Regions from separate parts of the Metabacillus flavus genome, predicted to be linked through region 1. Evidence: a T-box and tRNA genes for the amino acid it is inferred to sense, from the RefSeq annotation. Region 1 holds a T-box; the other regions hold tRNA genes.
The links. The T-box of region 1 lies ahead of J9317_RS20090 (arginine--tRNA ligase). A T-box ahead of a tRNA ligase gene usually reads a tRNA of that ligase, here a tRNA-Arg.
Positions count from the first base shown of each region.

Region 2: it encodes a tRNA-Arg, which carries the amino acid that the T-box ahead of J9317_RS20090 (arginine--tRNA ligase) is inferred to sense. The anticodon was not compared.
Region 3: it encodes a tRNA-Arg, which carries the amino acid that the T-box ahead of J9317_RS20090 (arginine--tRNA ligase) is inferred to sense. The anticodon was not compared.

Region 1 covers NZ_JAGVRK010000001.1:3,954,176-3,957,426, forward strand. The annotation lists gene J9317_RS20080 (M48 family metallopeptidase) at 1-539, opposite strand, end outside; gene J9317_RS20085 (YehS family protein) at 554-1,039, opposite strand; T-box leader at 1,204-1,421, shown strand; gene J9317_RS20090 (arginine--tRNA ligase) at 1,461-3,251, shown strand, end outside.
Region 2 covers NZ_JAGVRK010000001.1:270,322-273,572, reverse strand. The annotation lists rRNA gene J9317_RS01585 (16S ribosomal RNA) at 1-1,057, opposite strand, end outside; tRNA gene J9317_RS01580 (tRNA-Gly) at 1,142-1,215, opposite strand; tRNA gene J9317_RS01575 (tRNA-Pro) at 1,235-1,311, opposite strand; tRNA gene J9317_RS01570 (tRNA-Arg) at 1,328-1,404, opposite strand; tRNA gene J9317_RS01565 (tRNA-Leu) at 1,470-1,555, opposite strand; tRNA gene J9317_RS01560 (tRNA-Leu) at 1,574-1,655, opposite strand; tRNA gene J9317_RS01555 (tRNA-Lys) at 1,671-1,746, opposite strand; tRNA gene J9317_RS01550 (tRNA-Gln) at 1,750-1,824, opposite strand; tRNA gene J9317_RS01545 (tRNA-Glu) at 1,891-1,962, opposite strand; tRNA gene J9317_RS01540 (tRNA-Ser) at 1,978-2,068, opposite strand; tRNA gene J9317_RS01535 (tRNA-Asn) at 2,094-2,168, opposite strand; gene J9317_RS01530 (SprT family protein) at 2,307-2,756, opposite strand; gene cmpA (cortex morphogenetic protein CmpA) at 2,869-2,979, shown strand; gene J9317_RS01520 (Tex family protein) at 3,014-3,251, opposite strand, start outside.
Region 3 covers NZ_JAGVRK010000001.1:3,060,570-3,063,820, reverse strand. The annotation lists rRNA gene J9317_RS15715 (23S ribosomal RNA) at 1-481, shown strand, start outside; rRNA gene rrf (5S ribosomal RNA) at 614-729, shown strand; tRNA gene J9317_RS15705 (tRNA-Val) at 1,079-1,154, shown strand; tRNA gene J9317_RS15700 (tRNA-Thr) at 1,177-1,252, shown strand; tRNA gene J9317_RS15695 (tRNA-Lys) at 1,513-1,588, shown strand; tRNA gene J9317_RS15690 (tRNA-Leu) at 1,607-1,691, shown strand; tRNA gene J9317_RS15685 (tRNA-Gly) at 1,704-1,778, shown strand; tRNA gene J9317_RS15680 (tRNA-Leu) at 1,788-1,873, shown strand; tRNA gene J9317_RS15675 (tRNA-Arg) at 1,889-1,965, shown strand; tRNA gene J9317_RS15670 (tRNA-Pro) at 1,969-2,045, shown strand; tRNA gene J9317_RS15665 (tRNA-Ala) at 2,060-2,135, shown strand; tRNA gene J9317_RS15660 (tRNA-Met) at 2,157-2,233, shown strand; tRNA gene J9317_RS15655 (tRNA-Ile) at 2,238-2,314, shown strand; tRNA gene J9317_RS15650 (tRNA-Ser) at 2,328-2,420, shown strand; tRNA gene J9317_RS15645 (tRNA-Met) at 2,535-2,611, shown strand; tRNA gene J9317_RS15640 (tRNA-Asp) at 2,616-2,692, shown strand; tRNA gene J9317_RS15635 (tRNA-Phe) at 2,754-2,829, shown strand; tRNA gene J9317_RS15630 (tRNA-His) at 2,844-2,919, shown strand; tRNA gene J9317_RS15625 (tRNA-Gly) at 2,926-2,999, shown strand; tRNA gene J9317_RS15620 (tRNA-Ile) at 3,014-3,087, shown strand; tRNA gene J9317_RS15615 (tRNA-Asn) at 3,094-3,168, shown strand; tRNA gene J9317_RS15610 (tRNA-Ser) at 3,233-3,251, shown strand, end outside.

The sequences.
Region 1 (3,251 bases):
AGCCGCCAGTTAAAGGTTAACCGCAGCTCCGAATCACACGTTCCCCAAGTCGTTTTACTATCTGTAATGTGGATGGAACGGGGCTTTGTTTTAAAATGCTTTTGATGGGCGGAGATCCGCTTTTCTACCAAAGCCTTGCACTGCTGATAATAAAACCGTTTTAACGCCTGTTTTATTTTTTCATCCTCCAGCTGCCTCACAACTACATCCAGCTCTTCCCCTTTAAAAAGAACGTGATCCTGCTCCGCCTGCAAGTCATGATGAATCTTTAAGGAGTAGGCTTTTCCTAAATAAAGAAAGCTCTCTCCCTGCTCATACATCTTCACCTGAGGACCCAGCAGACGTTCCTTGTTTTCTTTTACTTTTTGCTGAATCCGATTCCAGTTTTCCTCCACTACTCTCAGCACGGATTCGTCCGGAGTGCCTTTTGGGGCATGGATTTCCACATTTCCATAACCATCTACATAAATGCCTATGGTCGAACGCTTTTTGTATTGGACGTCAAAGCTTATCGTTTCACCTGAATACGTATGAATCATGTTTTCCGCCGTTCCTATCCTCGATATTTAACCGCTAATCCTTTTAAGAAATTACGGGCGTATTTATCTCCGCATTCTTTATAGTTTTTGTGGCCTTCTTTCCTTAACAAGGCGCCAAGTTCACCCTTTGTTACCGTGACTCCGGCAAGTTCTAACACCTCAAGCATATCCTCCGCTGTTAAGGACAAGGCGATTTTCACCTTTTTTAACAGGACATTATTGGGATGTATGAGTGTCATTTCAGGTTTTTCAGGCTGACCTGGCTGATTCTCCTGCTTACCTCTTTTAAACACAATAAGGCCGTTTAAAAATGACTCGAACATGAACGGACTGCACGGGATATGATTTTCATCATCCTCTTCGTCATTTGATTTTGTCAGAAGCTTGCTTACATCTTCTCTGGAAACCTCCACGCCGCCATAGCCAAAAATCTCTTCCACCTCGGAATTTCTCAAATCAAGTGCATATCGTAAACGTATTAAGCGATCATTATTATCCATATTGTTCGTTATCTCCTGTTTATTGACTGTTTTCGGAACAGTCAATTGCGTATTTTCATTCTTAAAACATTAGTCTAACACGATGAAAGTCAGTTTTATATAGACGTTCTTATGAAACAGGATTGACATTTTCTTCAATTTGGATATACTATTACAAAATATATCTAAATTCAAGGACTGGGAGAGTATCTGTTAACTTACGTCAAAGCGAGCCGGGGCGGTGAAAGCCGGTACTGCGTTAACAGGGAAACGGACCCACGAGAATGGCTTCTGAACGCTTGCAGTAGGAGGCCACGGCTAAAAACCGTTATTTTATTGAGTGGTTAAACGGATGTTTAACAACAAGAGTGGTACCGCGAGTGCTTAAGCCTTCGTCTCTTTTACAGAGACGGAGGCTTTTCTATTTTGGAGGAGGGATGAAATGATTAGCCAAGTAATTGCAAGCAGCATCGAGAAATCCGTGAAAAGTCTTTTTACAGAGCTCGGTCTCGTCTATAACGAGGATATAAAGATTCAAATTGAGCAGCCTGCCCATCTGGAGCATGGGGATTATTCCACCAATATTGCGATGCAGCTCGCTAAATCCCTGCGCAAAGCGCCGATTCAAGTTGCCGGCATGCTGAAAAACAAGCTTGAGGAGGAAGGCAGCGCGGATCGCCTGGTGAGCAAAATTGACGTTGCTCCCCCCGGGTTTATCAATCTTTATATGGATTGGAGCCAATGGGCTAAAGAAGAATTCGTGCTGCCTATGAACACAGGTGAAAAGGCAGTGATTGAACATACCTCCATCAATCCGAACAAGTCCGCACATATCGGCCATCTTCGCAACTCATGCATTGGCGATGTCCTCGTCCGTCTCTTGAAAAGAACCGGCTTCGAGGTCGAGGTGCACAACTATATTGACGACTTAGGAAACCAGCTCGCAGATACGGTTGTAGGCATTTTGAACATCCCTGAGAAAAAGGAGCACTCCAGTTTTGGAGACTTTTGCTGGGACATTTACGCCCAAGTCAATAAAGAGTACGAGAAGAACCCGCCGCTGCTGGAACAGCGGACGAACGTTCTCCATGCCATTGAAGAAGGAAAGGATAATTTATCATGGATTGGTTCCCTTGTTGCTGAACGGATTGTCCGTGAGCATCTTGAAGAAATGAACGAATTCGGCATAGGCTATGACTTGCTCGTATGGGAAAGCAATATTGTGAGGGAAGGGTTTTGGGCTTCCGCGTTCCAATTGCTGAAACAAACGGAGCAATTTCACCGTGAAATGTCCGGTAAGCTTGAGGGGTGCTGGGTATTAAAGCAGCCTTCCTCCGAAAGTGAAGCTCCTGATTCCGAACATAGCCTGGACAAAGTTTTGGTTCGTTCGAACGGGATTTTAACGTATACTGCTAAGGATATCGCCTATCATCTTTGGAAATTCGGATTGCTTGAGAATGATTTTTTGTATAAGCGCTTTACAGAAGAGCTATGGACGACGAGCACCAATGGCATCCGTTCATCATACGGGAAGGCCGATCTTGTCATCAATGTCATTGACTACCGCCAGGAATATCCGCAGGCCATGGTAAAACAAGCGCTCGAAATCCTTGGGTATGAAACACAAGCCGAAAAGCTCCGTCATGTAAGCTACGGCGTGGTGTCCCTCAGTCCCCGTGCAGCGAAGGAACTCGGCATCGACACCTCCGACGGCAAAGCATCCTATGCGATGTCAGGCAGACAGGGAATCGGCATAAAAATAGCGGAATTATTGGACCGCATGGAAGGCATAATTAACCAGACACGTTCAGAGAAAAACGGGCTCTCAAGCAGAACCATCGCCGCTGCATCAATCCGCTACTACCTGCTCCGATTCAGCCTATTGACCGAGGTCGTCTTTGACATCCAGCAAGCCACCGAGGTAACCGGCAATACAGGCGTCTATTTGATGTATTCCTATGCCCGGGCTGCGAGCGTTCTAGCGAGAGCTGAAGCTGAGATCAACATAAACCCAAGCGAAATCACCCATCTGGAAAAAGCAGAATATGCCCTAATCCGGCATATCGCTGCTTGGCCAGATACTTTGAAATCAGCCTGCAGCGAGCTTTCACCGAGCATGATCTGCACCTATGCCCATGAACTCGCCACCCTCTTCAACAACTTCTACGCTGCCTGCCCAATCATGAAAGCAATCGATGAGAAAAAAGCCTTAAGAATATGGCTTACCTCACAA
Region 2 (3,251 bases), 3.7 Mb from region 1:
CAACCATGCACCACCTGTCACTCTGTCCCCCGAAGGGGAACCTTCTATCTCTAGAAGTGGCAGAGGATGTCAAGACCTGGTAAGGTTCTTCGCGTTGCTTCGAATTAAACCACATGCTCCACCGCTTGTGCGGGCCCCCGTCAATTCCTTTGAGTTTCAGTCTTGCGACCGTACTCCCCAGGCGGAGTGCTTAATGCGTTAGCTGCAGCACTAAAGGGCGGAAACCCTCTAACACTTAGCACTCATCGTTTACGGCGTGGACTACCAGGGTATCTAATCCTGTTCGCTCCCCACGCTTTCGCGCCTCAGCGTCAGTTACAGACCAGAGAGTCGCCTTCGCCACTGGTGTTCCTCCACATCTCTACGCATTTCACCGCTACACGTGGAATTCCACTCTCCTCTTCTGTACTCAAGTCCTCCAGTTTCCAATGACCCTCCCCGGTTGAGCCGGGGGCTTTCACATCAGACTTAAAAGACCGCCTGCGCGCGCTTTACGCCCAATAATTCCGGACAACGCTTGCCACCTACGTATTACCGCGGCTGCTGGCACGTAGTTAGCCGTGGCTTTCTGGTTAGGTACCGTCAAGGCGCGGGCAGTGACTCCCGCACTTGTTCTTCCCTAACAACAGAGCTTTACGATCCGAAAACCTTCATCACTCACGCGGCGTTGCTCCGTCAGACTTTCGTCCATTGCGGAAGATTCCCTACTGCTGCCTCCCGTAGGAGTCTGGGCCGTGTCTCAGTCCCAGTGTGGCCGATCACCCTCTCAGGTCGGCTACGCATCGTCGCCTTGGTGAGCCATTACCTCACCAACTAGCTAATGCGCCGCGGGCCCATCTGTAAGTGACAGCATAACCGTCTTTTATCTTCGAACCATGCGGTTCGAAAAGTTATCCGGTATTAGCTCCGGTTTCCCGGAGTTATCCCAGTCTTACAGGCAGGTTGCCCACGTGTTACTCACCCGTCCGCCGCTGACCTCCGAAGAGGTCCGCTCGACTTGCATGTATTAGGCACGCCGCCAGCGTTCGTCCTGAGCCAGGATCAAACTCTCCAAAAAATAGTTTGACTAGCTCTTGTTTGTTGCTCTAGAATTAACGTTGGCACTTCGATTTGTTTAGTTTTCAAAGATCATTTGCAAAAATGGAGCGGGTGATGGGAATCGAACCCACGACATCAGCTTGGAAGGCTGAGGTTTTACCATTAAACTACACCCGCATTATTATATGTATACTTCTGGTCGGGAAGACAGGATTCGAACCTGCGACCCCTTGGTCCCAAACCAAGTGCTCTACCAAGCTGAGCTACTTCCCGCAACCGCAAGTTTATATGGCGCGCCCGAGAGGACTCGAACCTCTAACCTTTTGATTCGTAGTCAAATGCTCTATCCAATTGAGCTACGGGCGCATCGGCGACTTATATATAATATCAAATCGTTATTTTTTTGTCAACACTTTTTTAAAAATGTTTTTTGGTGCGGCCGAGAAGAGTCGAACTTCCACGGGGTTGCCCCCACTAGGCCCTCAACCTAGCGCGTCTGCCATTCCGCCACGACCGCATGTTAAGTGAAATAAAGTGCGGGTGAAGGGAGTCGAACCCCCACGCCGTAAGGCGCTAGATCCTAAGTCTAGTGCGTCTGCCAATTCCGCCACACCCGCATATTAAAATGTAAATGGTGAGCCATGAAGGACTCGAACCTTCGACCCTCTGATTAAAAGTCAGATGCTCTACCGACTGAGCTAATGGCTCGGATGGCTGGGCTAGCTGGATTCGAACCAACGCATGACGGAGTCAAAGTCCGTTGCCTTACCGCTTGGCTATAGCCCACTATTCTTAATTCGTCCACAGGAATTTATCCTCTGTACGCATCAAAACTTGTCCGAAAACAATAAATGACCCGTACGGGATTCGAACCCGTGTTACCGCCGTGAAAGGGCGGTGTCTTAACCGCTTGACCAACGGGCCATATTAAAAATAAGATGGCGGAGAAGGAGGGATTTGAACCCTCGCGCCGCTTACGCGACCTACACCCTTAGCAGGGGCGCCTCTTCAGCCACTTGAGTACTTCCCCATCTGTGTACTGCCTAATAAAAATATGGCTCCGCAGGCAGGACTCGAACCTGCGACCGATCGGTTAACAGCCGATAGCTCTACCACTGAGCTACTGCGGAATAACAAATAGCAGACTTTCTTTATTATAGGTAAATTATGACTCAAAGTCAATACTATTATTCAACAATTAAATTATTGAGCCCGTCTCTCAACGACGGCTTTTATAATTTACCATACATACCAACGGTCGTCAACACCTAAATCATCTGTTTAATCCGCCCTCCACACTTTCCGCATACATACTTCTTCGTATCCATTCGCCGTTTGCGTTCAAAGCGCTGAAGACATTCCTTGCATTTATATAAATGAAGCGGCTTTTGGGATTTCAGAGATGGTATAGGCGTACAAAAACGGGGTGCTCCAACCTGTTTCATCAATATCCTGAAGTCCGGATCCCGATGACGGTATCCTTTTCCCTCTAGATGAAGATGGTAGTGGCAGAGCTCGTGCTTAATAATGCCCTCAATCTCCTCTTTGCCATGCTCATCAAGCTGCTTAGGATTGATTTCAATATTGTGGGACGAGAGCATGTATCTTCCGCCAGTTGATCTGAGTCTGTTATTGAATACCGCATTATGGGTAAATGGTTTATTAAAATACTTGGAAGATATTTCTTCGACAAGCATTTGCAGCTGCTGCTGATCCATAGGAATGCAACACCTTTCTCTATTCAGCCTTGTTCAAAGAACAGGACATTTATTCTTTGCATACATTAGCTAATACCCATACTCCATTATAACGATTAAGGAGGTATGAGCAATGCCATCATGGTTAAAAAATCAGATGATGCGTGCTTTTCATGAAAAAAATTGCTATCAGATAAAGCTGCTGAATCAGTGCTGGTATTTTTACAGAAAAAAACACTGCTAATCGGGAGCAGTGTTTTCTCGGTTCTTGAATTTTTTTATTGATCAGACAGCATGGTTAATGAAACTCTTCCTTTATGAACGTCAACTGAGTCTACCCAAACGGTCACAACGTCGCCTACGCTCACAACATCCAGCGGATGCTTTACATACTGCCGGCTCAGTTTTGATATGTGAACAAGACCGTCCTGTTTTACTCCAATATCCACGAAAGCGCCGAAATCAACTACATTCCTTACCGTTCCCTGAAGTTCCAATCCTTTGCTCAGATCCTCA
Region 3 (3,251 bases), 890 kb from region 1:
GCCATCGCTCAACGGATAAAAGCTACCCCGGGGATAACAGGCTTATCTCCCCCAAGAGTCCACATCGACGGGGAGGTTTGGCACCTCGATGTCGGCTCATCGCATCCTGGGGCTGTAGTCGGTCCCAAGGGTTGGGCTGTTCGCCCATTAAAGCGGTACGCGAGCTGGGTTCAGAACGTCGTGAGACAGTTCGGTCCCTATCCGTCGCGGGCGCAGGAAATTTGAGAGGAGCTGTCCTTAGTACGAGAGGACCGGGATGGACGCACCGCTGGTGTACCAGTTGTCTTGCCAAAGGCATCGCTGGGTAGCTATGTGCGGACGGGATAAGTGCTGAAAGCATCTAAGCATGAAGCCCCCCTCAAGATGAGATTTCCCATCGCAAGAGTAAGACCCCTGAAAGATGATCAGGTTGATAGGTTCGAGGTGGAAGCGTGGTGACACGTGCAGCTGACGAATACTAATCGGTCGAGGACTTAACCTTTATTCAAGTAAGGCTGCTTTACTCGTGCAGCAATCGTTATCTAGTTTTGAAAGAGCAAAAAAAGATTAAAAATATCTTGATTTCTTCTGGAATCATAGTATAATAAATCTTGCCGCTTTTTTATGGAATATGTCTGGTGACTATGGCAAAGAGGTCACACCCGTTCCCATACCGAACACGGAAGTTAAGCTCTTTAGCGCCGATGGTAGTTGGGGGTTTCCCCCTGTGAGAGTAGGACGCCGCCAGGCATATATTTTATTATAAATGCATGATTCGATTCGGATCATAAACCGAAACAGCCACTCATCAAAGTAAATGCAAGAGGGTTGAGAGGAGCAAGCAGTGCTAGGAGTCGAAAGATCGACCACCGGAGCGCACATAAGTGCGTGAGGATGGGAGTGAGTGAAGACGACAACGCAATGCGCCGCTCATCGCAAGCCGAAACCTCACCAAACAAAGTAAATGCAAGAGGGTTGAGAGGAGCAAGCAGTGCTAGGAGTCGAAAGATCGACCACCGGAGCGCACATAAGTGCGTGAGGATGGGAGTGAGTGAAGACGACAACGCAATGCGCCGCTCATCGCAAGCCGAAACTATATGGAGGATTAGCTCAGCTGGGAGAGCATCTGCCTTACAAGCAGAGGGTCGGCGGTTCGATCCCGTCATCCTCCACCATTTATTTTACCTAAATTCAAATGCCGGTGTAGCTCAATTGGTAGAGCAACTGACTTGTAATCAGTAGGTTGGGGGTTCAAGTCCTCTTGCCGGCACCACTTTCTTGGTAGCACGTTCGAATAATCTTCGAAGCAAAACATCAGCGCCCAAATGGAGCCGCTGCTTGAATAAGCTTTCTGAGATTTGGGCGTCTTGCAAACTTCAGAGTGTAGGCAAAACAGAGAGCCATTAGCTCAGTCGGTAGAGCACGTTCGAATAATCTTCAAAGCAAAACATCAGCGCCCAAATGGAGCCGCTGCTTGAATAAGCTTTCTGAGATTTGGGCGTCTTGCAAACTTCAGAGTGTAGGCAAAACAGAGAGCCATTAGCTCAGTCGGTAGAGCATCTGACTTTTAATCAGAGGGTCGAAGGTTCGAGTCCTTCATGGCTCACCATTTCGATTTATATAACAAGCGGGTGTGGCGGAATTGGCAGACGCACTAGACTTAGGATCTAGCGCCTTACGGCGTGGGGGTTCGACTCCCTTCACCCGCACCATTTCTTTTTTTTGCGGAAGTAGTTCAGTGGTAGAACACCACCTTGCCAAGGTGGGGGTCGCGGGTTCGAATCCCGTCTTCCGCTCCAATCCTTAACGCCGGGGTGGCGGAATTGGCAGACGCACAGGACTTAAAATCCTGCGGTAGGTGACTACCGTACCGGTTCGATCCCGGTCCTCGGCACTCTTATAATATTTTGCGCCCGTAGCTCAATTGGATAGAGCATTTGACTACGAATCAAAAGGTTAGAGGTTCGAGTCCTCTCGGGCGCGCCATATCGGGAAGTAGCTCAGCTTGGTAGAGCACTTGGTTTGGGACCAAGGGGTCGCAGGTTCGAATCCTGTCTTCCCGACCATTTCCTTGAATAATGGGGCCTTAGCTCAGCTGGGAGAGCGCCTGCCTTGCACGCAGGAGGTCAGCGGTTCGATCCCGCTAGGCTCCACCAATATTATATATATCACTATATGGCGGCGTAGCTCAGCTGGCTAGAGCGTACGGTTCATACCCGTGAGGTCGTGGGTTCGACCCCCTCCGCCGCTACCATATAGGACCTTTAGCTCAGCTGGTTAGAGCAGACGGCTCATAACCGTCCGGTCGTAGGTTCGAGTCCTACAAGGTCCACCATCACTTATTCTTTGGAGGAATACCCAAGTCTGGCTGAAGGGATCGGTCTTGAAAACCGACAGGGGGGTCAAACCCCGCGGGGGTTCGAATCCCTCTTCCTCCTCCATATACTCTTTACTTTAGCAGGTATTATTTCCGCTATGACAGTAATACTGAGTAAGAGAAATGTTCAGAAATTAGGTTAGTTATAAGCGCAGCTAAACTTAATAATTTTTATTATCGCGGGGTGGAGCAGTCTGGTAGCTCGTCGGGCTCATAACCCGAAGGTCGCAGGTTCAAATCCTGTCCCCGCAACCAAAATGGTCCGGTAGTTCAGTTGGTTAGAATGCCTGCCTGTCACGCAGGAGGTCGCGGGTTCGAGTCCCGTCCGGACCGCCATTTATGTTTTCTTGGTACATAAGATAACTTAATCAAAAGTTTCTGACGAAAAAATTATAATGGCTCGGTAGCTCAGTCGGTAGAGCAATGGACTGAAAATCCATGTGTCGGCGGTTCGATTCCGTCCCGAGCCACCATTTATATTGAAGTGGCGGTTGTGGCGAAGTGGTTAACGCATCGGATTGTGGTTCCGACATTCGTGGGTTCGATTCCCATCAGTCGCCCCATTTCATGCGGGTGTAGTTTACTGGTAAAACCTCAGCCTTCCAAGCTGATGTAGTGGGTTCGATTCCCATCACCCGCTCCATTTCTATTGAATATGGGCCTGTAGCTCAGCTGGTTAGAGCGCACGCCTGATAAGCGTGAGGTCGATGGTTCGAGTCCATTCAGGCCCATTTTGTTCCGCAGTAGCTCAGTGGTAGAGCTATCGGCTGTTAACCGATCGGTCGCAGGTTCGAGTCCTGCCTGCGGAGCCATTTTCATTATAAGTGTTAAACAGGTTTGTGAGAATACTTTCACAGATCATCTATTTATGTATAAGGGGAAGTACTCAAGTGGC